Regions from separate parts of the Halomonas sp. M1 genome, predicted to be linked through region 2. Evidence: predicted binding sites of a transcription regulator. Region 2 holds the regulator's gene; each other region holds the start of a gene.

Region 1 (7,902 bases), 1.3 Mb from region 2:
TCGCTCGCTTTGCGATCAAGCAGCCACGACGTCCTACTCATAATAACGATGCCAGTATAAGAGGGATGACTATGTCTACGGCGCAGTACGGTATTTTGGTCGTCGAAGACGATTTTCGCATTGCTGATATCCATAAAGCGTTTATCGAACAAAGCGACGGCTTTTATGTGGTGGGAATGGCACGCAACGGCAGCGAAGCAAAAGCGCTAATGGCCGAGCATGCTGACACTATTCAACTGATTCTATTGGATGCGTATTTGCCTGATGTGGAAGGCCTAGAATTGCTATGGGCTATTCGGCGCGACTATATGCATGTGGATATTGTGATGGTGACCGCCGCCCGGGAAGTAGAAACCATCAGCGAAGCGCTGCGTGGCGGCGTTTTCGATTACCTGATTAAACCCATTGAAGTTTCGCGGATGAGCCAGATGTTGAGCCGCTTTCGCCGAGAGCGAGAAGCCTTGGCCAATCGCGTTGAAATGAATCAAGACGAGCTAGATCAGGTGCTAGCGCGCTTGCAGCCGAACGAGCCACCGCGGCCAGCGACGCGCTCGCTACCCAAAGGGGTTGACCGATTAACGCTGCGCCGCGTGGTGGATGCGCTGGCAGCAGCACAGGACTCGCTTACGGCTATGCAGGTGGCGCGCACCATGGGGGCAAGCCGCTCCACGGCGCGGCGCTACTTGGAGTTTTTAGTGGCTGAACAGGCGGTTAACGCAGAGCTAGGATATGGCGATGTTGGTCGACCTGAGCGGCGCTACCGGCTACTAGCCGCGGCGAAAGGCTGGTTAGAGGCGCTGTAATGTATCCGCGTGAACAAAATGAACAAAACGCACATAAAGAACAGTTTGTCCTTTATGCCCATAAGCTTGTCCCCTGAACCTAACTTCTTCTAACGTTCTCAGCGTAACCACACTACAACACGCATATAACCACACGTTTATAACGTTGTTTATAACAATACGCTTATAAAAAATAGCTGAACCGTGGAGAACGCTAATGATCTCGCCTACCCTAAAGCGCCTAGCCGTGCTGGCCCTGCCGATGGCTGCCCTCGCCGTAACAACCAACGTTCACGCTGAAGAGTGGACGCCGAGCCGCTCAATTGAATTTGTAGCGCCGGCTAACCCAGGCGGTGGCTGGGACACACTGGTACGTACCGTTTCCCGTGTGCTGCAAGAAGAGCAGCTTGCTGAGCGTAACTTTGCGGCGATTAACGTGCCTGGCGGCGGCGGTGCGGTCGCGTGGGCGCAAATCGCCCGCGATAGCGGTAACCCACACAAGCTGTTTGCGACCAGCCCACCGATGATTCTGGTGCCGCTCGCCGGTGCCTCCCGCTACGACCACACTGATTTCACACCGGTCGCGCGCTTAATTACCGATTACTCCATCATTTTGGTTTCTGCAAACGCTGAGTATGAAACCATCAATGACCTGTTTGATGCGTTAAAAGAGAACCCTCGTTTGAGCGTTGGTGGCGGCAGTGCCCCTGGCTCTATGGACCACATCTCAGTGGCGGGCTTGGCATCAGCGGCGGGGTTAGATGCCTCTAGCGTCAACTACATTCCGTTCTCAGGCGGTGGCGACGCCATGACCAACCTGATGGGGGGGCATGTAGAAGCGGTTATTACCGGCGCCGGTGAAGCCGCTGGCCAGTTGGGAGAAGGCAGTCAATTACGTGCACTGGGCGTATCCGCACCTGAGCGTTTGACGGGCAGCTTAGCGGATGTACCCACCTACCAAGAGCAGGGTGTTGATTACACGTTCGATATCTGGCGTGGCGTGATGGGTACCCCCGACATGCCTGAAGAAGCCGTCACCTACTATGAAAATCTCTTCGCTGAAATGCTAGAGACCGACGGTTGGCAGCAGGCCCGTGATCAGCTGGGCTGGATTGATGCCTATCAAAGCAGCGAAGAATTTGGCGACTTTTTGGATCAGCAGAAAGAGCTATTCAGCGACGTGCTGAGCGAGCTTGGCCTACTGCGCCAGTAAGCGTTCCTCTGGGTCCTCCCGGTGGCGTTTCGCCATCGGGATTCATCGTCTGAGACCGATACCGCAAGGCAGTGCTTAAATGCCACGGCGCCTTCGGAGAGATTCCAATGACTCGATTAAACACTAACCAGTGGCTGGCACTTGTGCTAGCGCTGTTGGCGGCTGCCTATCTAGCGATGGCGTGGCAGATACCTGTTTTCCCGTTGCCACGTCCAGTGGACTCTGACCTGTTCCCTAAAGTGCTGGGCGCGGCTTTGCTATTGCTATCGGTTTTTCTCTTTTTTGAGAAACCCACCCCGATTGCAGGCGCCGATGAAATCGACCAAGACGCTACCCAAGGGCCGCTGCTGCTTACTCCCTGGGCACGCGTTGTAATAACCGCGCTGGCCATTGCTGCCTACGCGCTGCTGCTGGTGCCATTGGGTTTTGTGCTTGCCTCAACGCTACTGTGCGTTGGCTTGACCGCTTACTACGGCTACCAACGTCATGGGGTCAACCTAGCAACCTCTTTGGGTGTGGTGCTGGTGCTTTATCTGACGATGACGCGGGTCATGGATGTTTACCTTCCAACCGGCGTTCTGCCGTTCTAATCACACCGTGATGCTGAATTTGTAGCGGGTTTTGCGAGAGAGTCTCCCATGGATGCCTTAAACAATTTGATGTATGGCTTTGGCATCGCGCTTGAGCCAATGAATATTGCTTATGTCTTTGCTGGTGTATTTGCGGGCACTATTATCGGCATGCTGCCGGGCCTAGGGCCGATTAGTGCACTGGCGCTGATGATTCCGATTACCTTTGCCATGGAGCCTTCGTCAGGGCTGATCTTGATGGCGGGGGTTTACTACGGCGCGATTTTTGGCGGCTCAACGTCGTCTATTCTGCTTAATGCCCCCGGTGTTGCAGGCACGGTGGCGACCTCCTTTGACGGCTATCCGTTGGCTAAGCAGGGGATGGCCGGGAAAGCGCTGGCTATCGCTGCCTATGCCTCCTTCATTGGCGGCACCATTTCGATTGTCTTTTTGATGCTAGTGGCACCGCTACTTTCCAAAGTCGCGGTGAGTTTTGGCCCACCGGAGTATTTTGCGTTGATGGTTCTGGGCCTTACCGCCGTGGTCTCACTATCGGATAAGTCCTTGGTGAAAGGGTTAATAGCGGCGGTAGTGGGCGTGATGATCTCCATTGTTGGTATCGACTTACAAACGGGTACCGAGCGCTTTACCTTTGGCACTACTAACTTGCTCGACGGTATCGATTTTCTGGTAGTGGCTCTGGGTATTTTTGCCTTGGCAGAAGTTTTTTACATGCTGCTACGGGGCGGTGGCGGTAAAGCGCCGAAGCGAAATGCGATTGGCTCGCTAAAACTGTCGGGCAGTGAAATGAAGCAGATTGCAGGCCCTATCAGCCGTAGCTCGGTACTTGGTTTCTTTACCGGGGTGCTGCCTGGCGCAGGGGCCACGATTGGCTCTTTTCTTGGCTACAGCATGGAAAAACGTATTGCCAAAGATGGCGATACCTTCGGTAAAGGCAATATTAAGGGGGTTGCTGCCCCGGAAGCGGCCAATAATGCTGCCTGTACCGGTTCGTTTGTGCCGCTGCTAACGCTGGGTGTGCCGGGCTCTGGTACGACGGCGGTGCTGCTGGGTGCGCTTTTGGTGATGGGGGTAACGCCTGGGCCAATGATGCTTGAGCAGCGCCCGGATGTGTTTTGGGGGGTTATCGCGAGTATGTATATCGGCAACATCTTCCTGCTGGTACTCAACCTGCCGCTGATTCCGCTGATCGCCAAAATTCTTGATCTGCCGCGGCCACTGCTGCTATCGCTGATTTTAATCTTCTGCATGATTGGCGTTTACGGCATGAGCTTCAGCGTATTTGATCTACTGCTGCTGCTTGGTTTTGGGTTGATTGGCCTGGGGATGCGCTTATTTGGCTTCCCCGCAGCACCGCTGATTTTGGCGCTGATTCTAGGCAATATCATGGAAGAGTCCATGCGCCGCGCGCTGCAGATTTCTGGCGGGGACTGGATGATTTTTGTTGAAAAACCCATCTCACTGAGCCTTCTGCTTATTGCGCTGCTGTCGCTTGGTTTACCGCTCTTAAAGAAGCGTCGTAAGCGCCCCGTGGCTTAAGCATCTCTCTTTTTAAAAAACGTTTAGCGCCCTAGCCTAGCTAGGGCGTTTTTTTTAGTTTTTTACACTAAATCGCTGTGAATGCTTTCTTGGTGCATGGTGCTCTCCTGGTGCATCCAAGCCGTGCATTAAGGATGTGTTAGCGCGCTACGTTAGTGCATAAAGCGTTTTTAGGTGTTTCTTAGTTAATGGCTAAGTGTTTGATTTATTATTTATTAAATTCATTTGTTCCAATGTGGCGCACCCCTTGCAGGCGTAATAGGTACCACTCTAGTGGACGTGCTGAAGCGCACCAATGCCGGTAGCAGCAAGAGGCAGAGGTTTCAGCACGCAGCCAACATACAGAGCCCCAAGCATAAGGGGCGCAAGGAGGTTCAAGTGACCACACTGCAGCGCAAGACACACCCTCGCACCCTTGGCCGTTTTACCACTGGCTTAATTGCCGCCGCGGTAATGGGCGCCAGCGCCCACGCGGTTGCCCAAGATAACGACCCCATCAAAGTCGGTATTCTTCATTCGCTTTCAGGCACCATGGCGATCAGTGAGTCAACGCTAAAAGACACCGTTGAAATGCTAATTGAGCAGCAGAATGACGCCGGTGGTTTACTGGGCCGCGAGCTTGAAGCCGTAGTGGTCGACCCGGCTTCTAACTGGCCGCTGTTTGCCGAGCGCGCCCGTGAGCTGCTGGCTCAGCATGAAGTAGACGTTGTGTTTGGTAACTGGACCTCGGTATCGCGTAAAGCCGTTCTACCGGTGTTTGAAGAGTTAAACGGCCTGCTGTTCTACCCGGTACAGTACGAGGGGGAAGAGTCTTCTGAAAACGTCTTCTATACCGGCGCGGCCCCCAACCAGCAGGCGATTCCTGCCGTTGAGTATCTGATTAATGAAGTCGGTATCGAGCGTTTTGCACTGGTCGGCACCGATTACGTCTACCCGCGCACCACCAACCGGATTCTGGAAGCCTTCTTAAAAGATGAGCATGGTGTGGCAGACGAAGACATCTTGATCAACTACACGCCGTTCGGCCATTCGGACTGGCAGAATATTGTCTCTGAAATTCGCCGCTTTGGTGAAGAGGGCAAACCTACAGCCGTGGTTTCGACGATTAATGGCGATGCCAACGTCCCCTTCTACCGGGAACTGGCTAACCAGGGCATTGACGCTGCGGATATCCCGGTGATTGCTTTCTCGGTAGGTGAGCAGGAGCTTTCAGGTATTGATACCGGGCCGCTCGTGGGCCACTTGGCCGCGTGGAACTACTTTATGAGCGTTGATACCGACGAAAACTATGACTTTATCGATGCTTGGATTGACTGGACCGGCGATGAGGAAGCCGTCACTAACGACCCCATGGAAGCGCACTACATCGGCTTCAACATGTGGGCGGAAGCGGTACGTAAAGCAGGTACTACCGACGTTGATGCAGTAAAAGAGGCCATTATTGGCGTAACGGTTCCCAATCTCTCCGGCGGCTATGCGGCCATGATGCCTAACCACCACATTACCAAGCCAGTGCTGATTGGTGAGGTGCAGGATAACGGCCAGTTCGACATCGTATGGCAAACGCCGTCAACCGTTGCGGGCGATGCCTGGTCTGACTATCTGCCGGGTTCACGTGATTTGATCGCCGACTGGCGTGCGCCCATGCGCTGCGGCAATTTCAACGTTGCGACCGGCTCCTGTGGTGGTAGCACCGCAGCAGAAGAAGCCGAAGCGGCCCTCGCTGAGTAACACCCTTATCCCTTGCCGCACTGCTTCGCTAGGCCCGCGGATGCCAAGCGAAGCAGTGCAACAACACGCGGCAAGGGAGCACGCTAGCTCTCCTTTTTAGACAACCCTTGTTAGACAACCAAAGGAAGAACCCCTATGAGGCGTTTCCTTTCCTTGGGGCTTTTGTGCGCGCTGCTACTGAGCATTTCGTTCACTGCACAAGCACAATCTGACTCCAACCCACCTGATGACTCAGCCGCGCTGGAACTGCTCGAAGCGTTGGACGTGCGTTCTTATCCTGCCAAAGGAGAGGCGATTACGGCCATATTGCAAAGCGACGATGAGCGCGCCCGCGACTGGCTACAGGCACTCCTGGATGGCCGCTTACAACGCACTGACGACGGCCGTTTTGTGGTGGTGCTTGATAACCGTGGTCGTGACTGGCCAGTGGCGGATGCGTTGACCAATGAACCTCTGGGCGATATGTCGCGCCGCGAGCTGGATCGCATCGGTATTAATAACGCCCTGCGCAATCAGCTACGCAGCGCCATTGCGGTGGTGGACCTCTATTCACCCGATGTTGAGCGTCGCCGTTCTTCGGCAGAACGGTTATTGGGTGAAGTGGATGAAGAGCTAGCCGAGCCGCTCGGTGAACTGATCACAGAGGAGGAGGACCGCCAGGTACAGCGTCGCCTTGCCCAGGCGCTTGCCATTTATCAAGTAGAGAGTGGCCAGCTTGAAGGCGTTGAGGCACTGCGCGGTAGCCTTCACCCCCGTGCCCGTGTGGCGCTCAGCCGCGCGGCCAGCGGGGAAGATCCTATTATTGCCAATGCAGCAAGAGAAGCGCTGACCAGTATTGAGCAGAATCTGAAAATCAACCGCGGTATTGAAACCCTCTACTTCGGCTTAAGTTTAGGCTCCGTATTGGTGCTGGCGGCGATTGGTTTGGCAATTACCTTTGGTGTCATGGGTGTGATTAACATGGCCCACGGCGAGCTGATCATGCTGGGTGCTTATACCACCTGGATGATGCAGCAACTCTTGCCCGGCCAGCCAGGGCTAGCGTTAATCTTATCGATTCCTGCGGGCTTTATGGTGGCGGCACTTGCGGGTATTGCCATTGAGCGTGGCGTGATCCAGTTCCTCAAAGGCCGCCCGCTGGAAACCCTGCTAGCCACCTTCGGTATTAGCCTGATTCTGCAGCAGCTGGTGCGCACGGTGATCTCGCCGCTGAACCGCACCGTGATTACACCCGAGTGGATGAGCGGTTCGTTGGTGATTAACGACGCCCTGTCATTAACGCTTAACCGCATGTTTGTACTGGGTTTTGCACTGGTGGTGTTTGCAGGCCTGATGCTGATTATGCGCCGCACGCGCCTGGGGCTTGAGGTTCGCGCCGTGACTCAGAACCGCGCCATGGCACGCTCTATGGGTATCCGCGCGACCCGAGTGGATATCATGACCTTTGCGCTGGGCTCTGGCGTGGCAGGTTTGGCAGGCGTTGCGCTCTCGCAGCTGACCAACGTAGGCCCCAACCTTGGCCAAAACTACATTATTGATTCGTTCATGGTGGTGGTGTTTGGCGGCGTGGGCAACCTGTGGGGCACCCTGGTGGCCGGGCTCTCCCTGGGCATTATCAACCAAGTGTTGGAACCCTGGGCAGGCGCAGTGCTCGCCAAGATTATTGTGCTGGTCTTTATCATTCTGTTTATTCAAAAACGCCCGCGTGGACTCTTCCCGCAGAAGGGCCGGGCTGCGGAGGGCTAACCTATGATGACGCAATCATCCTCAAGCCAGTTTTGGCTAACCCGCCCGTTTGGCGAACGGGCCACGCAGCTTTTCCTTGGCGTGCTGTTTGCCGCGCTTCTACTGGTCACCGTGCTGCACCTAGCGGTACCCCAGGGCCACCCGCTACACGTGAATGCCTACACGGTAAACCTGTTTGGCAAGTACTTAAGCTACGCGCTGCTGGCGGTAGCGGTTGACCTGGTGTGGGGTTACTTGGGCATTTTAAGCCTTGGCCACGGCGCATTTTTTGCCATTGGCGGCTACGCCATGGGCATGTACC
Region 2 (7,902 bases):
TAGTAACAGCGTGCAGTAACAGCACCTCTCGTTGTCACTATCTCAGGCCACTGCAACGGATCCTGCCGCTTTTTTAAGCGGCTAAGCGACGAAGCGCTTTACCTATAAAGCGCAACGAGATGTTATTCTTACCTATTCATTTTTGAACGCTAACGAGACTATCAACATCATGCGCCAGCCACCCTCTACACCCAGCCAGCTGCGTGAAAGTGCGCTGCGCACCCTGCAAATTGAGCAAGCCGCTATTGGGGGCCTGCAGGCGAAGCTTGACGAAGGCTTCGATCATGCCTGTCAATTGATTCTTGCCTGCCAAGGCCGGGTAGTGGTCACCGGCATGGGGAAATCTGGCCACATTGCTGGCAAGTTAGCCGCTACCCTTGCCAGTACTGGAACACCTGCTTTTTTTGTCCACCCAGGGGAAGCTAGCCACGGTGACCTTGGCATGATTACCCGTGCCGATGTGGTATTAGCGCTATCGAACTCTGGCGAAACGGCCGAAGTAACCGCTCTTTTACCGCTACTTAAAAGACTCGGCACCCCCCTGGTAAGCATGACCGGCCGCCCCGGCTCCACGCTGGCTAAACATGCTGATGCCCACCTGGACAGTGGTGTTGAGCGAGAAGCTTGCCCGCTCGACCTTGCGCCTACCAGTTCGACTACCGCAGCGCTAGCGCTAGGAGATGCACTTGCCGTCGCACTTTTAGAAGCTCGCGGCTTCACCGCTGAAGACTTTGCCCTCTCTCACCCTGGCGGCAGCTTAGGCAAACGTTTGCTACTGCGTGTTAAAGACGTCATGCATGACGGTGCTCGCCTTCCCCAAGTTGCGCTGGGTAGCCCACTTCGGGATGCCCTGTTGGAAATCACCCGGCAAGGCCTTGGCTTCACCTGTGTCGTCGATAGCGATGGACGCTTAGCCGGCGTGTATACCGATGGCGACCTACGCCGCACCCTTGATCAATTTCATGACCTGCGAGAGGTGTGTGTTGACGATGTCATGACACGGCCTGGGAAACGTATTGGGCCTGATGTGCTTGCTGCAGAAGCTGTTCGGATCATGGAAGATAGCCGTATCACTGCGCTTGCCGTGGTCGATGAACAGCAGCGACCTATCGGCGCTTTACATATGCATGATCTTTTGATTAGCGGCGTTATCTGAAAACTATTGAACACTTACAAGGAGGCTCTATGGCCCTACCTGATGCTCTACTTGATCGCATTCGTCGTGTACGTCTACTCGCTCTTGATGTCGACGGCATATTGACAGATGGCCGGCTCTACTTCCAAGCGGATGGCATTGAGATTAAGGCGTTTCACACCCAGGACGGCCACGGCCTAAAGCTATTAAAACGCGTTGGTATTCATGTGGCGCTGATTACCGGCCGAGACTCTACCATGGTCAGTCAACGCGCCGCGTCTCTGGGCATTACCCATGTCCATCAAGGCTGTGAAGACAAGCTCGCCACACTCAAAGACCTTTGCAAGCGCCTTGACATCACTTTAGAGCAAGTTGCCTACTGCGGCGACGACTTACCGGATTTGGCCCCTATCAAGCGCTCTGGAGTAGGCATTACCGTTCCCAATGCACCCGACTACATGCACACCCACGCGGATTGGATCACCGATCGCCTTGGTGGCCACGGCGCGGTTCGTGAGATCTGCGATACGCTGCTCATGTCCCAAGGCCACTGGGATGCCGTGATGGACACCTATCTACACAGGCATTCGTAATGACTCGGCGGGTTAAAAAGCGCGTCTGGCTAACCGGGGTTGTGGTTGCCCTGGGCACCCTGCTGGTATGGATAGACCCCCGCGGCCCGCAAGACATCGCTCCAGACCCAGATGCTCAAGCCGATGAGCCTGGCCATGTGCTAGAAAACGCTGAAATCACTCTGTTTGGCGAAACGGGTGCTATTCAACAGTCGCTGGTCACGCCCTATTTAGTTCATACCCCCCAGCGGGCCATGACGCAAGCCACCTCGCCCCGAGTAACACTATTTGATGGTGAACAGCGAGAGTGGCTAGCTACCGCCAACGCAGGCACGCTCAATACGGACACACACGCGCTGACATTAACCGGCGCAGCCAGACTATTGGCACCGGATGAAGGCTGGCAGTTGGATACAGAGTTATTACACTATAACGGCATGACACGCCATGCATGGAGCGACGTGCCGGTACTTCTGCAGCAACCGCCACAGCGGATCAGCGCTTCACGCATGGATGTGTGGCTTGACACTAGCCAGGTTCGCTTAACCGATAATGTGCGCGGCATCCACCCGCCCGCCCCCCAGACGCCTTAGGAGTCGCTATGAAAGTTTTAATCTGCACCGCGCTTTTAGCCCTAGCGGTGCCGCTCTCAGCGGCTGCCCAAACAACGCAAGCGCCGGTTGAAGTTGAAGCAGACCGCTTAGATCTTGATCAGCTCGCTGGCACGGCAGTCTATAGCGGCAATGTTAATATTCGCCAGGGTGAGATGCAGCTTCGCGGGGAGCGTGTCGAAATTCAGCGCAATGATGCTGGCGAACTTGCCCGCGCAATCGCCACGGGTGAGCGCGCTTACCTACGGAACCAGCTAGACGGTGAAACAACACCCATGGAAGGCTGGGCACGTCGCATTATCTATCATGTCGCCGAACGCCGGGTTGAGCTCATCGATCAGGCAGAGCTTACCCAACGAGGTGATCGTTTCCAGGGGGGGCGCTTGGAATACTTCATTGACCGAGAGGTCGTGCAGGCCCGCTCAGAAGTCGACGGAAGCGAATCACAGCGTATTCGCATGACCCTACAGCCCGCGCAATAGGGAGTTCATTTGTGACAACCCCCAGCACCACAGCAACTAACGAAACTGCTCCGGTAAAAACGCTCTATGCTCATCACCTGGCTAAAAGCTATAAGCGTCGCCGGGTGGTGAAAGATATTAACCTAGAGATTACCCAAGGCAGCGTTGTGGGGCTACTCGGCCCGAACGGAGCGGGTAAAACCACCTCGTTTTATATGATCGTTGGGTTGGTTAAGTCTGACGCAGGCAGCGTCGGTATTGATGATCTAGACCTCACCCGCGCACCCATGCATGAACGGGCTATTGCAGGCATTGGCTACCTGCCCCAGGAAGCCTCTATTTTTCGTAAGCTTTCGGTCGCCGACAACATCATGGCAATACTTGAAACTCGAAAGGAGCTTGACCGTAGCGCCCGTGAACAGCGTCTAGAGTCGCTACTTGAAGACTTCCACATTACCCATATCCGCGACAACCTGGGCATGAGCCTATCCGGTGGCGAGCGTCGGCGCGTTGAAATTGCCCGCTCACTGGCAACCGAGCCTGTGTTTATTCTGCTAGATGAACCGTTCGCAGGCGTAGACCCTATTTCAGTGGGTGATATCAAAACGATTATACGCGCGCTCAAACAGCGACATATCGGTGTCCTCATCACCGACCATAACGTACGAGACACGCTCGATATCTGCGATATCGCCTATATCGTTGGCGATGGCCAAATCATTGCTAGCGGCGACCCACAGTCTATCCTCGATAACCAGAAGGTGCGCGACGTCTATCTCGGGGCTGATTTCCGCCTATAAACAGGCGCCTACCGACTAATTACTTTTAATGGCATGCTTATTGCACTTGCACCTGAGGATAACTCGCACTAGGGTGGAGCTTTCTGATTAACGAGTGGTTCTCAGATGGTCATGAAAGCTTCTCTTCAACTGCGTATCGGCACACAGCTGACCATGACACCTCAGCTGCAGCAGGCAATTGCGCTGCTCCAGCTCTCAACACTCGACCTGCGGCAAGAAATTCAGCAAGCGCTCGACGCTAACCCAATGCTGGAACAAGAGGATGAATTTGGCGAGCAGGCGGTCACCGAGACGCCGGAAGCAGAATGGGCTGAAAGTATCCCTAGTGAGCTTTCTGTGGATAGTGACTGGTCCGACACCTACCAAGATATGGGCAGCACGGGCGGTAGCAGCGAAGGGCCTGATTTTGAGCGCCAGGCAGCAGGACAAAGCCTGCACGGTCACCTGCTTTGGCAACTTGCCATGACCGACTTCACGCTACGTGAGCACACTATTGCCGAAAGCTTGATCGATGCCCTCGATGCCAATGGCTACATCACTCAGCCGCTTAACGACATCCGCGAAGGCTTAAAAGCTCAGGGCCTGGACGGCCTAAGCCAGCGTGAAGTAGAGAACACCCTGTTGCGCTTGCAGCAGTTTGAGCCCACCGGGGTCTTCGCGCGGGACTTACGCGAGTGCCTAATGCTTCAGCTAGCCACGCTCCCCGAGGAGACGCCGCTTTTAGTACCTGCCAAACGGCTGGTGCGTCAATTTCTTGAGGCACTCGGCAAAGACGATATACGGCTGCTTAAACGACGCTTGAGCCTGGATGATGAACAACTCGATGATGTTATTCGCCTCATTCGCAGCCTTGACCCGCGCCCCGGCAGTGCCTACGGCGACAGCGATGATAGCTATATAACCCCAGATTTGGTCGTGCGGCACGATAATGAAGGCTGGCACCTGGAACTTAATCCAGAAGCGTTGCCCCGGCTACGCATTCAGCCTGACTACGCAAGCTTGATAAAGCGTGCTGATAAAAGCCAAGATAACCAGTTCCTTAAAGAGCACCTTCAAGAAGCCCGCTGGCTAATTAAAAGCCTTTCGAGCCGAAATGATACGCTGCTGCGAGTGGGTCGAGAAATTATCGCGCGCCAGATTGGCTTTTTAGAGCATGGTGAAGAGTCGATGAAACCGTTAATTTTAGCGGACATAGCCGAAGCCGTGGAGATGCATGAGTCCACCATCTCCCGGGTGACCACTCAAAAGTATATTCATACGCCCCGAGGAGTATTTGAACTCAAGTATTTCTTTTCCAGCCAGGTCAGCGGCCAAGATGGTGGCGACAGCCACTCCAGCACCGCTATCCGCGCGCGGATTAAGAAGTTGGTGCAAGATGAGCCACCGGGCAAGCCGCTTTCCGACAGCCGTTTGGTGACGCTCTTGGAAGCAGGCGGAATTAGTGTTGCAAGGCGCACAGTCGCCAAATATCGAGAGTCAATGGGCATTCCCTCTTCAAGTGAACGGCGCCGTTTACGTTAGCGAACAAGGAAACACCGCTATAGGGCTTTGCAACAGCGTAAAAAGGGTTACAATCGAAGTACAGTCCCATGGATAAGGAGCACGTCAATGCAAGTAAATATCACTGGTCATCATGTAGATCTGACTGACGCCTTGCGTGACTACGTAAATGAAAAACTAGCGCGCGTTGAGCGCCACTACGACAACATTACGACAGTACAAGTGACCTTATCTGTTGAGAAAGAGCGACAGCAAGCTGCCTGCACTCTGCACGCAGCCGGGGCTGATCTTCACGCCGAAGCATTAGATAATGACATGTACGCCGCTATTGATGCTTTAGCGGATAAGATCGATCGTCAACTCGTTAAACACAAGGAAAAAGCACAAGCTCGCGCCCAAGGCGCTGGTGTGCGTTAATTCAATGACGTTGGAAACCATACTCCCCCCGGAGCGCGTGCTATACGACGTGCCCGGGGGCAGCAAAAAAAGGGTGCTGGAGTTTTTCAGCACCTTTATTGCCCAAAACACCCCTAGCCTGGATAGCCAGGAAGTCTTTAGCCGTTTAATTGGTCGCGAACGCCTGGGAAGTACTGGTATAGGTAATGGCGTTGCCATTCCCCATGCTCGAAGCCCCCACTGCATCGCCCCTATTGCCGGCTTTTTAAAGCTTGCCGAGCCAGTCGATTTCGATGCCATTGATGGCGACCCTGTCGATCTGGTGTTTGTCTTGTTGGTGCCGGAAGAAGCTGACGACACGCACTTAGCATTACTTGGGCAAGTTGCCACCATCATGAACGAGGCTGATACGCGACAACAGCTTCGGAAAAGTACTAGCCAGCGTGAACTTCTTGAGCTTATCACCTCAAAAATCCGTGAAAAATCGGCGCACTAAGCGTCTACCTCGACGCTAGCCGCTACCTTTCTTCATTTTAAGCCTCATTAATTTTTTGGCAGCCCAAGAGAAACTCTATGCAATTGGTGATCATTAGCGGCCGTTCTGGGTCCGGTAAATCTATCGCCTTACAAGCGTTAGAAGATCTTGGCTACTACGCCATCGACAACTTACCCGCGATGCTGCTTGGCTCTTTAGTAGATGAGCTGCGTGTTCAGGGTGGGCGTACCCATTTAGCGGTAAGCATTGATGCCCGTAACCTGCCAGCAGCTCTTGAGCGCCTGCCAACGCTACTTGAAGAGCTCAATCAGCGGCAGATTCGTTTCCAGGTAATTTACCTGACCACCGATGCAAGAATTTTATTAGAGCGCTACTCCGCTACACGTCGTCGACATCCGCTAACTCGCGATAGCGACATGACGCTTGAGGAAGCCATTAACAAAGAAGAAGAAACGCTGCTTGAGATACGCGACCTTGCTGATCTCATGATCGACACTTCACGGCTTTCGGTGCACGACTTACGTCGCCGTATTACCGATCAAGTCGCCCATCAGCATAGCGACCAGCTAACCCTCACCTTTGAGTCATTTGGCTACAAGCGGGGCGTACCCCTAGATGCCGATATTGTGTTTGATGTGCGCTGCTTACCTAACCCCTACTGGGACCCAACGCTACGTCAGTACACTGGCAGAGACGCTAACATTGTGGCTTTTCTCAGCAGCTACCCCATTGTCGATGCGATGAGCAACGACATTTACAGCTGGTTAGAGAAGTGGCTGCCGGCTTACCAAAACAGCCAGAGAAGCTATATGACCATTGCAATCGGTTGTACCGGCGGCCAGCACCGCTCTGTTTACATGGTGGAGGAACTCGCGCAACGGCTCGTAAAACACATAGGGGAAGTACAGCTAAGGCATCGAGAACTGGGACTTCAGTACACTCTCAGTGAACAACCGGCGCAACCATCACCTTCAGAACCAGTCGAACCTGAGTAGCTTTAACACCTTAGATGCACGTATCCAACAAGACGACACCACTCGGCAAAAAGGAACCAGGGTGCCAGAACGAAATTTAACCCTTACCAATCAGCGCGGCTTACACGCGCGAGCGGCGACTAAACTGGTCAAATGCGGGCAACAGTTTTCAGCCAACATTTTCGTTTACAAGCAACAGCAAAAGGCCGACGCGGCTAATATTATGTCGCTACTGATGCTAGCAGCACCTTGTGGCACCGAGTTAAAGGTTATCGCAGAGGGCGATGACGCTGAACAGGCGCTGGAGGCCATCCAAAGCCTGTTCGACGCGAGATTTGATGAGGATCAATGATGGTACTAATCAGCTAACCGCTATCCCCAAACATGAGTTGCTAGCTGCCTGCGACCGTCATGGCATCAATTAACCAACTGCCGGTGTGAATACTGCCACGAGTGTCTATGTCATCAGCAACACCGACCAAGCCCGCAAACATGGTGTTGAGATTCCCAGCAATGGTGAACTCTTCTATAGGGTACTGCACTTTCCCATTTTCAACCCAAAAACCCGCGGCCCCTCTTGAATAGTCACCGGTAACGCCATTAACGCCCTGCCCCATTAGCTCGGTTACCCAAATCCCCCGACCCATCTCTTTCAGCAGCGCGTCCCGGCTCGTGGCAGGGTTTACCAATCGAATATTACGCGCACCGCCAGCATTAGCCGTGGTTTGCATCCCTAAACGGCGAGCGCTGTAGGATGAAAGCATATAGCTTGCGATATTTCCCTGGTCAATAAAGCGGTTATTGCGCGTTTGCACGCCTTCGCCATCGAAGGGAGAGCTTGCGGTTGCCCCCACTTCCATCGGTCGCTCTTCTAGGCTAAACCAGTTGGGAAAAAGTGGCGTTCCTAATCGGTCGCATAAAAAAGATGCCTGACGATAGAGCGCGCCGCCCGCTAAC
Region 3 (7,902 bases), 1.4 Mb from region 2:
AACGGCAAACCGCTGATGCGTGCCTACTCCATCGCCAGCCCTAACTACGAAGACCACCTGGAGTTTTTCAGTATTAAAGTGCCCGACGGCCCGCTCACCTCGCGCCTGCAGCACTTAAAAGTGGGCGATCAAATTATGGTCAGCCGCAAGCCCACCGGCACGCTGGTATGCGACGACCTGCTGCCGGGTCGCAACCTTTACATGCTCTCCACCGGCACCGGTCTTGCGCCCTTTATGAGCCTGATCCAAGACCCTGAGGTGTATGAGCGCTTTGAGAAAGTAGTGCTAATCCACGGCGTGCGAGAAGTCTCGGAGCTGGCTTACGCCGACTTCATCACCAAAGAGCTACCTGCGCACGAATATCTGGGCGAAGAAGTCGCCGAGAAGCTGGTGTACTACCCCACCGTCACCCGTGAAGAGTTCCACACCATGGGCCGCCTGACCGACCATATCCGCAGTGGAAAACTGTTTGAAGATACCGGCCTTCCGCCCATCGACCCGCGCCAAGACCGTGCAATGATCTGCGGCAGCCCCGCCATGCTCGACGACACCAGCGCACTCCTGGACGAGCTGGGCCTGAATATCTCCCCGCGTATGGGCGAGCCGGGCGACTACGTGATTGAACGTGCCTTTGTTGAGAAGTGAGTCGTGAGTCGTGAGTCGTGAGTCGTGAGTCGTGAGTCGTGAGTCGTGAGTCGTGAGTCGTGAGTCGTGAGTCGTGAGTCGTGAGTAGAAAAATTCTAGTCACTTTAATGACCACATCACTAATACAAAGCCCCTGCTGGAGTTGTTCCACAGGGGCTTTGTGCTGCTTACTATTTACAGTTCAAAAACTGATTACAGTGCAAAAACTGACTGCTTTTTACTTACCCTTCCCCACTCACTATTCACAGTTAACCTAAACCGCGTCTTTTCCGGTTTCACCGGTACGAATACGGATCACCTGTTCAAGCGGCATGACAAAGATTTTGCCGTCGCCAATCTTGCCTGTATTGGCGACCTGCGTAATGGCATCGATGACCTGCTCCGCCATATCGTCATCGACCGCCACCTCCAGCTTTACTTTGGGCAGAAAATCCACCACATACTCTGCACCACGGTATAGCTCTGTGTGGCCTTTTTGACGACCAAAGCCCTTCACTTCAGTGACTGTAATGCCCTGCACGCCGATATCAGAGAGTGATTCGCGTACGTCATCAAGCTTAAACGGCTTGATAATGGCTGAGATTAATTTCATTGCGACATCCTCTAGCTTGGTGGCCTATTGTCGAAGGTTGGCGGGCCACTGTGGTTAAAGCCCATCCCCCGTTACCGTTAAGCATACACCGCTACCGGCGGAGAATAAAAAATCAACGCAAATGTAGCCTAAGCGTATCCTAAAACAAAAAGGCCTCCCGGTTAGGGAGGCCACGCGCCGGCTCACTTCATTAGCGCACGTTTATTTCTTAACGCTAAACTCAGGGTAGGCTTCAAGTCCGCACTCAGCGATATCCACCCCTTCATACTCTTCTTCTTCGCTAACGCGGATACCCATGATGGCTTTCAGCACCAGCCATACCACCAGGCTCGCCAAGAAGACCCAGGCAAAGATGCCCAGCATACCGATGATCTGCGCCCCAAAGGTGGCATCAGCGTTAGACAGAGGCACTGCCAGACAGCCCCAGATGCCTACCACACCGTGCACCGAGATCGCACCGACCGGATCATCAAGCTTCAGCTTGTCGAGCATCACGATGGAAACCACAACGATCAGGCCACCCACCATACCGATCAGCATCGAGCCGAAGGCAGTGGGCGCCAAAGGTTCAGCCGTAATCGCCACCAAGCCCGCCAGTGCACCGTTAAGCGCCATCGTCAGGTCTGCCTTGCGGAACCATAGCTTCGCCAGGATAAGCGCAGCAATAACACCGCCCGCCGCTGCTGCATTGGTGTTTACCATGACTTGTGCAACATTATTAGCGGAGTCAACGTCTGATACCTTCAGCTCAGAGCCACCGTTAAAGCCGAACCAGCCCATCCACAGGATAAAGGTACCCAGCGTTGCCAACGGCAGGTTAGCCCCAGGAATAGCCCGGATAGTGCCGTCGTTACCGTATTTACCCTTACGTGGACCTAATACCAGCACACCGGCTAAGGCAGCTGCCGCACCAGCCATGTGAACAATGCCCGAACCTGCAAAGTCTGAGAAGCCGATCGCATCAATCCAGCCGCCGCCCCACGTCCAGTAGCCCGATACCGGATAAATCACACCCGTCATCACAACAGCAAAGGCTAAAAACGCCCACAGTTTCATGCGCTCGGCAACCGCACCCGACACAATCGACATCGCCGTGGCAACAAATACTACTTGGAAGAAGTAATCTGCACGCATGGAGTAGTAAGGCGCGTCATCACCGCCCGCGGTTACCGCATCGGCGCTGTTTTCACCGCCTAGCAAGAAACCAAGGTTAGGCAAGAAACCACCTTCCGCGCTGGAGTACATCAGGTAGTAACCCAGCAGGAGGTACATGGTGCAGGCAATTGCAAACAGCGCGATGTTTTTGGTGAGAATTTCGGCGGTATTTTTAGAGCGCACCAAACCGGCTTCCAGCATCGAGAAGCCAGCCGCCATCCACATGACCAACACGCCACACATTAAGAAGTAGAAGGTGTCGAGCGCGTAACTCAACTCTGCAAGCTCGTTCATTGTCAGTTCCCCATTAACCATAGAAAGATGTTATTAGCTGGCTGGATTACACGGCGTCAGCGCCGCGCTCACCGGTACGGATCCGAATCACGTCTTCAAGGGGTGTTACAAAGACCTTGCCGTCCCCGATTTTGCCGCTGTTCGCCGCGCTGCAAATAGCATCAAGAACGCTTTCCAGACGCGCATCATCAACAGCAACTTCAACTTTTACTTTGGGTAGAAAATCGACCACATACTCTGCGCCGCGATATAGCTCGGTATGCCCCTTTTGACGACCAAAGCCTTTGACCTCTGTAACCGTGATGCCCTGAACGCCGTTGTCGGCGAGCGCTTCACGAACGTCGTCAAGCTTGAATGGCTTGATGATAGCGGTGATGAGTTTCATCCCGGTTCTCCCCTGCTGGATTAGCCCTGCTGAATAGGAGGCGACATGGTCGCCCGAAATAAGTGCTTATCTCGTTAATGCGCATACCGTGCCACTCGATTTTTTTATTATTAAAGTCAGTAACTTGACAAAATATACGGAACCTTTAATACGCTTAGGACAAGAATTGAAATAGCGCGCAGCATGGCGCTGCACCATAAGTGATCATTCAAAAAAGCTGCGCGCCCCATTTCAATGCAACGACAATCTGAGCGCACAAATGCAAACGACACATGCGTATTAGCGAAGGGTTGCGTATCCTTACTATTAAGCAGTTCACATTTATGCGTGTTCGTTTAAGGAGAGAACTATGGCGCCCCAAGACCGCATCAGCCGTCTCGCTCAGCAGATTGGCGATCGTTTACAAAACGCATCCCACGCTCCCGAAGATATCCAGAAAGGCGTACAGCAAGTCGTGCGCGGCGCCTTTGACCGGCTGGAACTCGTGTCACGAGAAGACTTTGATATTCTGATGGATGTGCTACAGCGCACTCGCGCAAGGGTTGAAGCCCTGGAGCGTCAGGTGGCTAGCTTAGAAGCCACGGTAGAAGCCTCTGTGGCAAACAACACCACGCCGCTTGAAGCCGAGGTGCCCCCTACGCCTGATCACACCGACTCGACAAAGCCTATCCAGCCAGGGGCTGCTGCAAAGCCGAACGCCACCGACGAGTAAGCGTAAACGCGTCACCAAGACGGCAGTGCGTTGATACGCCTGCCGCCGCCCTCCTGCGCCAATGTGATGCATGATTATCCCGACTTCTCCCTACAGCACGCCATCGCCGCTGAAGGAACAGTGGTAGCTAATCCAGGGCGACTACTAGGTTTACTTGGTTAAAATAAAGTAAGATTTGGCTAAACCTGGATGATAACAAGTAGCGAGGGAGCGCGATGACATTAGCCATTGTTGCCACACGCGCAGGCGTTGGCTTAGAGGCACCGGCGGTACATGTAGAGGTTCATTTAGCCAATGGGTTGCCGGGACTTACGCTGGTGGGGCTGCCGGAAACCGCGGTGAAAGAGAGCCGCGAACGTGTGCGTAGCGCACTCATCAACGCAGGCTTTGACTTTCCCAACACCAAACGCATCACCCTGAATCTTGCCCCCGCCGACCTGCCCAAAGAGGGCGGCCGGTTTGATCTTCCCATTGCCCTGGGCATTCTTGCCGCCTCCGGGCAGATACCTGTAGAAGCATTGGAAGGCATGGAGTGCGCGGGCGAGCTAGCGCTAGATGGCAAGCTGCGCGCCGTGCCCGGCGTGCTGCCCTTTGCTTTGGCCACCCGGCGAGCGAACAAGGCGCTGATTATTCCTCGCGCCTGCGCCGATGAAGCGGCGCTGGCTGGCGATCTACCCGTTCTGCCCGCTGACTCGCTCTGGCAGGTAGTTGCTCACCTTTTGGGCCAGGAAAAAATCACACCCCATCAGCTCTCTGCGTCAGTTAAATCCACTGCCCCCATGGCAGATTTAGCCGACGTGCGCGGCCAGCATCAAGCGCGCCGAGCGCTAGAAGTCGCTGCTGCTGGCGGCCACAACCTGATACTGGCAGGGCCGCCAGGCACCGGCAAAACCATGCTGGCCAGCCGCTTGCCCGGCATTCTGCCGCCGCTTTCAGAAGAGGATGCGTTAGAAGTCGCCGCGGTGCGCTCCGTATGTGGGCTGCCGTTAGAAGCCGACTGGGGCCAGCGGCCGTTTCGCCAACCCCACCACAGCGCCAGCGCCGCCGCACTGGTAGGCGGAGGCTCTAAACCCAAACCAGGGGAAATCTCGCTGGCTCACCACGGCGTGCTGTTTTTAGACGAGCTGCCGGAGTTCTCCCGCAACGTCTTAGAAGTGCTGAGGCAACCCCTAGAAACAGGTACCATACATCTAGCCCGCGCCAGCCACGAGCGCCGCTACCCTGCTCAATTTCAGCTCGTAGCCGCCATGAACCCCTGCCCCTGCGGGCACTTAGGCGACCCACGCCAACGCTGCCAGTGCAGCGCCAGCCAAATTCAGCGCTATCAAGCACGGCTTTCAGGCCCGCTTCTTGACCGTATTGATCTACAGGTGGAAGTCCCCGCGCTGCCACCCGAGCAACTCACCGCCCAAACCCAGGGCGAGCCTTCAAGTGCCGTGCGGGAGCGCGTAATGGCCGCACGCGAACGGCAGATGGCCCGAGGCGCACTTAACAGCCAGCTGAGTGGCAAAGCATTAGAAGCCGCCTGCGCGCTTAACGACGAAGAGCGCGCCTGGCTGGCAAGCGTGCTGGAAAAGCTCAAGCTTTCCGCCCGCGCCTACCATCGCGTGCTTCGCGTTGCGCTCACCCTGGCGGATCTACAGGGCGAGCCTAAACCCTCACAGCCTCACTTTATCGAAGCCATCGGCTACCGGCAGTTAGATCGAATGTTGAAAGGGGCTTAACGCACACTCTCGACAAAATGATCCAGCGCTTCAAATAGCACATCGCGGATAGGTTCCGCTTCGTTGACGAGATGGTGGCGGGCATCTGGGTGGCGGTGCACCTCAGCATTAGGGAATTTCTCCGCTAACACATCTAAGTTCCACTCCCAGTCGACGGTTAAATCCTGCTCACCTTGCAGAATCAAGGTAGGCAAGGGGTTGGGCTGCAGCGCCAGCAACCGCGGCATCCAGCGGCGCATGGCAGTAATCCAGACAACGCTTAAACGCTCGGGCTGGAGCGGGTCGTGGTCGCGGAGAAACTCAGTAAACTGCTCATCGGTGGAGTTGGGCCGATAATTACGCGGCAGCTCCTTCACAAACGGGCTGGCTATCAGATGCAACCAGCTGGCTTGGCTCCAGCGCCAGGGGCGCACTAGCGGCGCCAGCAGCACAATGCCCGACCAGCCGGATGCTTCCCGTCGGGTAAGGGCATCGGTTGCCAGTATCGCCGCACCGGTACTTTGCCCTACGCCCAGCCACGGCTTAGGAGCCATACCCTGAACTTGCAGGGCAGTCTGCAAATGCATTAAGCAGTGCTGATAATCGTCAAAGTCTTCGATCTCTGCCCGGGGGCCGCTGGAAAGCCCATGACCGGGCAAGTCCCAAAGCACCACCCGCCACCCCTGCGCCAGCAGGCAGCCAAGCAAGTGCCGGTAAAGCCCTAAATGGTCAAAGTAACCGTGAATGACAAATGCGGTTCCAGTGGGCCTAGGAGGGCTCCACACCTGGCACCACAGGGCAAAACGGCCCGTATCAATGAATCCGGCATGCACCTCGCTGGTGTCATTGAGCAGTGCTTCTAAACCGTAATGGCAAAAATAGTCATTTACGGCGTCTGTTAGCGCGTCACCCAGCCGTAAGCATGAGAGCGATGACTTACCTGCCGCTTGCCGAAACAAGCCTTCCAAGTGTTGGAAATTATGCATCAACGTCGCTCCATAAATGCCACCTTCCATTGGCCAAGAGTCAGGCAATAGGGGCTACCTTTCTCATCATTTGGTCGAGCATTTTGCCGCTTTAAAGAGTAGGCTGTTTACATGTACGTTCAGATATGGAAGTATTTTCCATAAATATACCTTTACCCTGACCGTGGACCTTTCCTTAACCCACGGGCACCTTCACAGGAGAGACCCCATGAGTGAGCGTATCACGCGTCACCGTTTACAGGTGGCAGCCGACCTAGACCGCTTCATCAACGAGCAAGCTCTGCCGGGTACCGGCGTCGACGAAAGCGCTTTTTGGGCCGGTGTCGATGCCTTGTTTCATGATTTGACCCCAAAAAACCGCCAACTACTCGAAAAGCGCGATGTGCTGCAAGAGAAGCTCGATACCTGGCACCGTGAAAACCCCGGTCCAGTTAGCGACATGCCTGCTTACCGCCGCTTTTTGAAAGAAGTCGGTTACCTCGTCGATGCACCGAACAGCGTAAAAGCCACCACTGCCAATGTTGACCGTGAAGTCGCTGTTCAAGCAGGCCCACAGTTGGTAGTGCCGGTGAGCAACGCCCGTTATGCGCTAAATGCGGCTAACGCGCGCTGGGGCAGCCTTTACGATGCGCTGTACGGCACCGATGCAATTTCAGAAGAGAATGGCGCTGAGAAAGGCTCCAGCTTTAACCCCAAGCGCGGCGAAAAGGTGATTGCCTACGCCCGTGGCGTGCTGGACCGCGCAGCGCCGCTGGCCACTGGCTCGCACCGGGATGCGATTAAATACGTTATTCGCGACGAACACTTGGTGGTCACGCTGGAAGGCGGTCGCGAAACCGGTTTGAAAGATTCCGGCAAGCTGATCGGCTTTAACGGCGAAGCATCTGCCCCAGAAGCAATCCTGCTGGCCAACAACGGCCTGCACCTGGAAATCCAGATCGACGCCAGCCATCCGATCGGTAAAACCGACCCCGCCCACGTAAAAGACGTGGTGGCAGAAGCGGCGCTAACGGCCATTATGGACTGCGAAGACTCCATTGCCGCGGTCGATTCTGAAGATAAAGTGGGTGTATACCGTAACTGGCTCGGCCTGATGAAGGGCGACCTGGAACAAAGCATCGATAAAGGCGGCAAAACGTTTGTCCGTAAGCTGAACGATGACCGCACGTGGAAAACCACCGATGGCGGAAGCGTCACGTTGCCCGGCCGTTCGCTGCTGTTTGTGCGTAACGTGGGCCACCTGATGACCACGCCAGCGGTGCTGGACGAGAACGGCAACGAGCTACCGGAAGGCATTCTGGATGCTGTGGTCACCTCACTGATTGCCCTGCACGACCTGAAAAAAGACGCCGACCAAGCGCGTAACTCCCGCACAGGCTCGGTATATATCGTTAAGCCGAAGATGCACGGTCCGAAGGAAGTGGCCTTTG
Region 4 (7,902 bases), 1.1 Mb from region 2:
AATTCGCTAGGCAGCAACGTTAGCGGGGCACTCAACAGCGCTGAAGCCGCTATTAAGCGGCTATATGATGATACAAATGCTCAGCTTCCCAACCCAGTTAAAACGTATGTGGTGGGCTTTAACCTGCCACCAGATATTGCCAACCTGCCCAATGTATCTGAAGACCCGCTAGGGGATTTAGCCCGTGCAGGCGGCACGGGGCGTGCCTACTTTGCCAATGACGAAGCCTCCCTTAACCGAGTCATGCAGCAAGTATTCGGTAATATTATTGCCGCTTCTCAATCGAACACTTCAGCCGCAGTGAATAGCGATGAGTTTGGCGTGGAAGACGGCAATCTGCTCTATACGGCTGGGTTTAGAAGTGAAGATTGGTCGGGCCGCCTGGCCGCCTTTGCCATTCAGGCAGACGGCAGCAGAAGTAGTCGCTGGAATGCTGAAGCAGAGCTTGCTCAACAGGCAGGCAGTCGTCACTTGCTGACTTCTCAGCGGCTCGAAGATGGCACGCGCACTGGCGTATTACTTAATTCTGCAAGCACCGGCTTAACCGTTGATGAAGTGCGGTGGTTTCAGGGTGAAAGTGTTTCGGGCCTAAGGTCACGCCAATCGCTGCTGGGCGATATTATTAATGCCAATCCCGTCGTCCTGCAAGGTAAGCAGGGCCGCGCGCCGCTGTTATTGGTAGCCGCGAATGACGGCATGCTCCATGGTTTCAACGCCGCTACCGGCCGAGAGCTATTTGCTTACCTGCCTGCCGAGCTAACCCAAGGTGAAGAACCCGCCCTGCGCCCATTAACCCAAGAAGGTTATAGCCACCGTTACTTTATGGACGGCACCCCCGCCGTACGTGAGGTAAACATTCCAGAGGGGCCTGGTGCGGTCGCCGTCGGCACCATGGGCGCAGGCGGGCGAACAGTATTTGCTCTGGACGTCAGCGACCCAACCAACATGGGGCCGAGCAAGGTACTATGGGAGTTCCGCCACCCCGAACTCGGCACCGGAGTAAGCGAACCCACGATTACCCAGCTCACTGACGGCTCGTGGGTCGCTATTTTTGGCAATGGCTACAATAGCGCTAGCTACCAAGCGTCACTATTCGTGGTTAACCTCAAAGATGGCAAACTGATTGCCCATTTAAAAACAAACTCAGGTAGTGCCGAAGCCCCTAACGGCCTGGCCACGCCTACCGTTACCGCTTGGCCAAGCTTTGCAGGCGCACGCTTTGCCTACGCTGGGGATCTTGCGGGCAATATGTGGCGCTTCCCACTGACCGAGGGAAGCAGTGTCAACCAACTCTACTCGGGCAGCGCCGACCAGCCGATCACTTCCGCCCCGGTCGTGACAATGAGTAGTGGCTCTCCTGACACGCTGATGGTGCTATTTGGCACCGGCAGCTATTTCCGTAACAGTGATATCGGTGATAGCGTACCTCAGCAATTCCTGGGTATTCAGGATCGTGTAGGGCGCACCGCGACCTACGGCACGTCAGATCTGTTGACCCAGCGCATTACCGGCAATGCGTCTCGGGATGGCTTCAACTTGAGAGCGAGCACCAATCTTGCGCCTTCCAGCAACCAGCGCGGGTGGCGCATAGAGCTGCCCCCGGGCGAACGCGTGATTGCCGCGCCATCGATATCCAGCAGCCTGCCACGCCGTGTCCGCTTCTCTACACTACTCCCCGATGAGTCCGACCCCTGTGGCGGCGGGCGTAGCGGTTTCTTCATGTCGCTATTAGCCGATACCGGCGGCAGTGGCGGCTCCACTACCTTTGATCTCAGTGGCGACGGAAAGCCGGACAGCGATGCCACTATCGACGGCGATGCCATCACGGGTCTTCAAGCTGGCACAGGTGAGCGCTTAGTGGGCGTTAACGATGGGCAGGTAGAGCGCTTGTTTATCGGCAACCCCGATGACCTCAACGCTTCGCCTAATGGGGATGGGTCAATAGCTATTGGCTTTAGCGATGGCCACTTAGGCCGCCGCTCATGGCGTCAGCTGTTTGAAGAAGAGGCCGATATATAATTGCTCACACCTTATCGGCCAAAGCGCTTAGCAAACGCGGTAAGCTCATTAGCTAGCCAAGCTATCGCAGGATCATTGGCATACAGCCCGTGCTGGATCAGCGTCATGTTAAGTGCAGGGAGCTCTTGGGGTGGCACAACGATGCGCACTGGCAGCATCGTGATGAACCGCTCAGCCATTTGCCTCGGCAGGGTCATAATGGCATCGGTTAATGACACAACTCTAGCCGCCGCGATGTAATTTAGATTTTTAGAAATAACGCGGCGGCTTAGCTGATGCTGCGCTAAGCAGTTTTCGATACTACTGGGCAATAAACCACTGATATCGGCCAACTCAACATGGGGCTGACGGGCAAACTGCTCGATGGTCAGCGCCTCTCCCACGCCGTCATTATCCGCTGCAGCTAAGCAGACCAACGCTTCATCCATCCACGGTGTTTGGATGACACCTGTGGGCAATGCGCTCTGGCTATCTAACCCCACCACCATATCTACCTGGCGCTGCTCTAACGCATCGCTAAGCACGTCAGGCGTAATTAGCTCTATCGAAAAGCTGATCTCCGGCGCGTAAGTCAGCAATTGACTAAGAAAAGCCGGATACATCACCTCTTCAAAGTAATCGGTAGTGGCCAGGGTAAAGCGACGCGTGCTGGTCGCCGGGGTGAACGATTCTGGCGGGGCCAAGCCTGCTTGCAGCAGTGCCAATGCTTGCTGCACCACCGGCAGCAGCGCCAGCGCCCTTGGGGTTGGCTGCAAGCCATTGCCCGTTCGCACTAACAGCGGGTCGTCTAGCGCTTCCCGCAGCCGCTTTAAGGCGTGACTAAGCGCTGGCTGACTTAGATGCAGCTTTTCTGCCGCCCGCGTCACATGGCGCTCGCGCATCAACGCCTCAAATACCAAGAGTAAATTTAAATCAAAGTGGCGAAGCGAACGCATGGTGACTCACTATTTGCAGTACGAATGGTTTCATTCTAAACATTCATTTCATTCATTACCAAAAACGCCTTATCGTCACGCTTCTTTCGCCTCTTCCACCTCTATAGGCGATGTCACCTCCTTTTTAAGTACGTCAGGAGACGCCCTGCAGTGACCCTTTCGCACACTCTCTCTGCACCCACCATGCCCAGCTTATATGGCGATGTAATCTCAACCTTTATGGGCGTACCCAAAGCTATTGATCCCAAAGCGACCGATGCTGAGGTAGTGGTAAGCGGTGTACCCTTTGACTTGGCGTGTTCTGGCCGGTCAGGCACCCGCATGGGGCCCAACGCCATTCGTCAAAGTACCGCCAATTTAATTTGGGAAGGCAAACGCTGGCCTTGGGATTTTGCCCTGGAAGAGCGTCTGCGGGTGTGCGATGCGGGCAATCTGGACTATGCCTACGGCGAGCCGGAAAGCTTGGTAGATAACCTTGAAACCCATGCGATGCGTTGGCTAAAAGCGGATAAAAAAATGCTCACCCTGGGCGGCGACCACTACATCAGCCTCCCGCTGCTGCGTGCCCATGCTCGGGAACATGGCCCGCTGGCACTGATCCATTTTGATGCCCATACCGACACCTATGAGCAAGGCACACGCTTTGACCACGGCACCATTTTCCACCACGCCTTAAAAGAGGGGCTGGTAGTGCCTGAACACTCACTACAAATTGGTATTCGCACCAGCTACGACCGTCACAATCACCCTTACGAAGTGCTGGATGCCGACTGGGTGAACGACCACGGCGCCGCTGCGGTGTTGGAGCGCATCCGAGCCCGCGTGGGTCATCATCCGGCCTATGTGAGCTTGGACATCGACGGCTTAGACCCCGCCTATGCCCCCGGCACTGGCACACCCGTCTGCGGTGGTATGACCACTGATTTAATGCTGAAAGTGATACGCGGCATGGTAGGGATGGACTTGGTAGGAATGGACGTAGTGGAAGTAAACCCTGCTTACGACCACGGTGACATCACATCGCTTGCCGCGGCCACACTGGGGCTTGAGTTTTTATACACGCTGGCCGCGTCGAAAAGCGCTTATAGCCGTTAGCTTTCCCCTCGGCCACCGCGTATTGGCTGACCGAGCCAATACGCGGTGGCCCCTCAACGGCTTAGGCCTCTCTAGCCTTGGGAGGCGGCTAGTGCTTGGTCGATATCTGTCAATAGGTCATCAATATGCTCAATGCCAATCGACAGCCGCACCATATCCGGTGTAACACCAGCGGCCTTTAACTCCTGCTCGTTTAACTGGCGGTGCGTGGTGGATGCGGGAATAGAAGAGCAGCTCTTGGCATCGCCGATATTAACCAATCGCAAAATCAGTGATAGCGCATCGTAGAAGCGCTCACCCGCCGCTTGGCCGCCCGCAATGCCAAAGCTTAAGATGCCTGATGCCTGGCCCTGCATATAGTGCTGGGCCAGTGCGTGATCGGGATGGCTTTCAAGCCCTGCATAGTGCACCCACTCTACCTGCGGGTGATTCTCCAAATGCTTGGCGACCGCTAAGGCGTTGGCACAAATGCGTTCGATGCGCAGCGACAGTGTTTCTAACCCCTGCAACAGATTCCAGGCGGCTTGGGCAGAGAGCGCTGCCCCCATGTTGCGCAGTGGCACCACGCGGGCACGGGCAATAAAGGCCGCCTCCCCCACATCGCGGGTATAGCTAACACCGTGATAGGAGATATCTGGCTCGTTGAGTAGCGGGAAACGGCTAGCGTTTTCCGCCCAGGGGAATTTTCCTGAATCAACGATTACACCGCCCACCGTAGTGCCGTGGCCACCGATATATTTAGTCGCCGAATGGACGACGATATCCGCCCCGTGTTCAATGGGTCGAAACAAAAACGGCGTTGCGGTGGTGTTATCAACAATGACCGGCACCCCATGGCGATGGGCTGCGTCAGCAAGCTTTTTAAGATCCACCACCCCACCGGATGGGTTACCAATACTCTCGCAGAACACCGCTTTGGTGCGCTCATCAATCAGGGCTTCAATGCCATCAATATCATCTTTATCGGCAAAGCGTACTTGGATACCTTGGCGCGGGAGCGTGTGGGCGAACAGGTTATAAGTGCCGCCATACAGCTCGCTGATTGAGACGATATTATCGCCCGCCTCGGCAATGGTTTGAATGGCATAGGTAATAGCCGCCATGCCAGAGGCCACCGCTAGGCCCGCGATGCCGCCTTCCAACGCGGCTACCCGCTGCTCCAGCACAGCGCAGGTTGGGTTCATAATACGCGAGTAAATATTTCCTTCTACTTTCAAATCAAACAGATCCGCTGCGTGCTGCGCATTATCAAAAGAGAAAGAGGTGGTCTGATGAATCGGTACAGCAACGGCGTTTTGTGAATCAGGCGCATAGCCATGATGGAGGGCAATGGTTTCAGGCTTCATAAGATAGGCTCGCTGGTTGATGAGAAGTCATTATTGATCTTAAACAAGCGTCACCCATAAGCCAATTAATGCCACAAAATAGACGAAACACTTGTGAGCATGACACCCCCAACATATAGCCGTGCCATATGAAAAACTTATTTTTTATCTTTAACGAATTAAAAAATAATTATTACTTATAAAAAAATCTAGCAAGTAAAAGCAAGAATAATAACAACACAACCATTCATTAAATTATTTTTCAACCAGCAATCAAGACTAAAAAACCATTGCTTTATAATAAATAACACAACCAATAAAACTGCTTAAAAAAGCCACCAAACAACACATAGCCAATATTTACAACACTTGTCTTAACACTTTTAAAATTAGACAAAGTAGACATTTTTTGCCTTGCAGCTTAAGGTAGGTGCCCCTTAGGTTTGGAATTATCAGCTAGTGAACCTACTGTAACGCCCAAAATGGGGCGTACCATTTTGCCTTATTACACGCTGGATCATTGGTATTTTCGACTCCCTGCCCGGTGCAGATGCCATCGATATAAGAGGGAATCCATGTCAAGCCTCTACTCAGGCCACTACTCAGATGAGGGCCGCTGCATGCCGCGACGCCCGCCCCCCCTACTAGCCTGCTTTGGGGTAATGCCGCTCTAAGGCACCTTATTGCCGTCATTCGCCCACCGCGATAGCCCATGGGGTATCGCACGGTGTGCTTGCTGCTTTTTCTAAACGCACGGCTTTAGTGTTCGCGCACGCCCCCTTTTTAAAAAAGGCGCCGGGTACGTTGCTCTGTTTAACGTGCCGTCGACGTGTTCATTTCACTAACCAAGAGACTAGCCTTGAATAGCGTATCGTTATATCAATTCTCGACCCTCACCGTTATTTTATTAATGCTTGCCTTCTACGGCGGCACCTATCTGATAACCCAAGGCATCCGCAAAAAAAACGAAGATGCTGATGCGTTTATGGTCTCCAATCACCGCGTTGGGTTTGGTATGGGGGCCGCCAGCATGACCGCCACCTGGATATGGGCGGCCTCCTTCTACGCCGCCGCCACTTCTGGCTATATCTATGGTGTTTCAGGGCCCATCCATTATGGATTGTGGGGCGCGCTGATGATTCTGTTTATCTACCCCTTTGGGCGCCGCTTTCGAAAACTGGCGCCCAACGCCCATACCCTAGGGGAGCTGATCCACGCGCGCCACGGCGCCTCTAGCCAGCTAATTTTGGCACTCTCGAACGTGCTAGGCAGCGTGATTAGCCTGATGGTGAATTTCACCGCAGCGGGGGCACTGGTATCCGTGCTTTCCCCGCTTTCCTTCCAGGCAGGCGTGATAATCGCCGGCATTGGCGTACTGCTTTACACGCTGCAATCGGGTTTCCGTGCTTCAGTACTCACTGACTTTGCGCAACTGGTAGCCCTCATGGTGATCGCCATTGTGATCATACCGGCCGTGTTCTTCGCTATGGGCGGCCCTTCTGAGCTGGTTGCCGGTTTGGAGAACCTAACGCCTCAACAAAATAACTTCTTCTCTACGGACGCCATTCTCAATCAGGGGGCGCCCTTCTTCGTCGCCGTACTGGCCTACGCGATTGGTAATCAGACGATTTCTCAGCGCTTATTCGCGGTCAACGAGAAGCACATCAAGTCCACCTTCCTGACGGCCACCGTGGGTTACGGCGCTATCGTTATCGGCCTGGGCATGATCGGCTTAATGGCCCTAACGCTTGGCCTCCAGCCACTTGATGGGGATATGAACAACCTGATTCCCCAGATGGTTTCTGAGTATTTGCCGCCGCTGTTTATTGCCTTGTTTTTCATTCTCGTCATCGGGTCGCTGTCGTCGACGGCGGACTCAGACCTTTCGGCGTTATCGGCGATTATGATGGCGGATGTGTATGGCAAAAACATTGCTAAGGGCAAGGCAAACCCCAAGCGCATGTTACTGATAGGAAGGCTCACTATGATTACCGCCACGGTGGTTGGCATTGTGTTTGCCAGTTTCTCACTGGATATTTTGGTGATGTTAGTGTTCGTCGGTGCGCTGTGGGGAGCGATTGTTTTCCCCGTCATCGCCAGCTGCTTTTGGGATCGAGTGACCAATGCCGCCTTCACTACCTCGGTATTAACTGCCATGGTGCTGTTCTGCATCGCGCGGTTTGAATTAGTGCCATTAGGAGGCTTTGGCGGCCTGTTCTTCGAACTGCTTGCCAGTATTGGTGGTGGGGTGATTATCGGCCTTATGGTGTTTGGTTTTCTTGGTCGCACCGCAGGCTTCATCGCGGCGGTCCTGGCAATGCTCGCCATGCTGATCTTCGCTACCGGCTTCCTACGTGACTACACCGTGCTCCTAGCCTCACTTACCGCCTACGGCACCAGCACCTTGGTGTGTGTGGTCATGAGTCTGACCAGCCGTCAAAAGCGCTTTAACTTCAAGCTTATCAACGAGCGTGTCGGTAACTACGAGCCAGCGGCAGAGCCACGTTAATACCGTCTCTCCCTCAAAT

Evidence for each region. Region 2 encodes sigma-54, which starts transcription at its own class of promoters, with help from an activator protein. Its sites were predicted from a motif close to TGGCACNNNNNTTGCTNT; they were not measured.
Region 1: the regulator sigma-54 is predicted to act here: its motif matches at 4,361-4,378, upstream of urtA (urea ABC transporter substrate-binding protein).
Region 3: the regulator sigma-54 is predicted to act here: its motif matches at 3,148-3,165, upstream of P8S54_RS10475 (P-II family nitrogen regulator).
Region 4: the regulator sigma-54 is predicted to act here: its motif matches at 2,957-2,974, upstream of speB (agmatinase).

What each region holds. Positions count from the first base shown of each region.
Region 1 is NZ_CP121119.1:2,233,598-2,241,499, reverse strand. It holds gene P8S54_RS10255 (sensor histidine kinase) at 1-43, shown strand, start outside; gene P8S54_RS10250 (response regulator) at 72-803, shown strand; gene P8S54_RS10245 (tripartite tricarboxylate transporter substrate binding protein) at 1,000-1,995, shown strand; gene P8S54_RS10240 (tripartite tricarboxylate transporter TctB family protein) at 2,103-2,585, shown strand; gene P8S54_RS10235 (tripartite tricarboxylate transporter permease) at 2,634-4,124, shown strand; gene urtA (urea ABC transporter substrate-binding protein) at 4,503-5,855, shown strand; gene urtB (urea ABC transporter permease subunit UrtB) at 5,991-7,601, shown strand; gene urtC (urea ABC transporter permease subunit UrtC) at 7,605-7,902, shown strand, end outside.
Region 2 is NZ_CP121119.1:908,773-916,674, forward strand. It holds gene P8S54_RS04135 (KpsF/GutQ family sugar-phosphate isomerase) at 170-1,156, shown strand; gene P8S54_RS04140 (HAD hydrolase family protein) at 1,186-1,728, shown strand; gene lptC (LPS export ABC transporter periplasmic protein LptC) at 1,728-2,300, shown strand; gene lptA (lipopolysaccharide transport periplasmic protein LptA) at 2,309-2,800, shown strand; gene lptB (LPS export ABC transporter ATP-binding protein) at 2,812-3,579, shown strand; gene P8S54_RS04160 (RNA polymerase factor sigma-54) at 3,685-5,100, shown strand; gene raiA (ribosome-associated translation inhibitor RaiA) at 5,188-5,496, shown strand; gene ptsN (PTS IIA-like nitrogen regulatory protein PtsN) at 5,501-5,971, shown strand; gene rapZ (RNase adapter RapZ) at 6,049-6,966, shown strand; gene P8S54_RS04180 (HPr family phosphocarrier protein) at 7,028-7,297, shown strand; gene pmbA (metalloprotease PmbA) at 7,338-7,902, opposite strand, start outside.
Region 3 is NZ_CP121119.1:2,287,196-2,295,097, forward strand. It holds gene P8S54_RS10460 (ferredoxin--NADP reductase) at 1-645, shown strand, start outside; gene glnK (P-II family nitrogen regulator) at 899-1,237, opposite strand; gene P8S54_RS10470 (ammonium transporter) at 1,439-2,686, opposite strand; gene P8S54_RS10475 (P-II family nitrogen regulator) at 2,733-3,071, opposite strand; gene P8S54_RS10480 (accessory factor UbiK family protein) at 3,421-3,783, shown strand; gene P8S54_RS10485 (YifB family Mg chelatase-like AAA ATPase) at 3,999-5,507, shown strand; gene P8S54_RS10490 (alpha/beta hydrolase) at 5,504-6,472, opposite strand; gene P8S54_RS10495 (malate synthase G) at 6,681-7,902, shown strand, end outside.
Region 4 is NZ_CP121119.1:2,035,276-2,043,177, forward strand. It holds gene P8S54_RS09270 (PilC/PilY family type IV pilus protein) at 1-2,019, shown strand, start outside; gene P8S54_RS09275 (LysR family transcriptional regulator) at 2,031-2,954, opposite strand; gene speB (agmatinase) at 3,138-4,049, shown strand; gene P8S54_RS09285 (aminotransferase class I/II-fold pyridoxal phosphate-dependent enzyme) at 4,121-5,395, opposite strand; gene P8S54_RS09290 (sodium:solute symporter family protein) at 6,234-7,883, shown strand.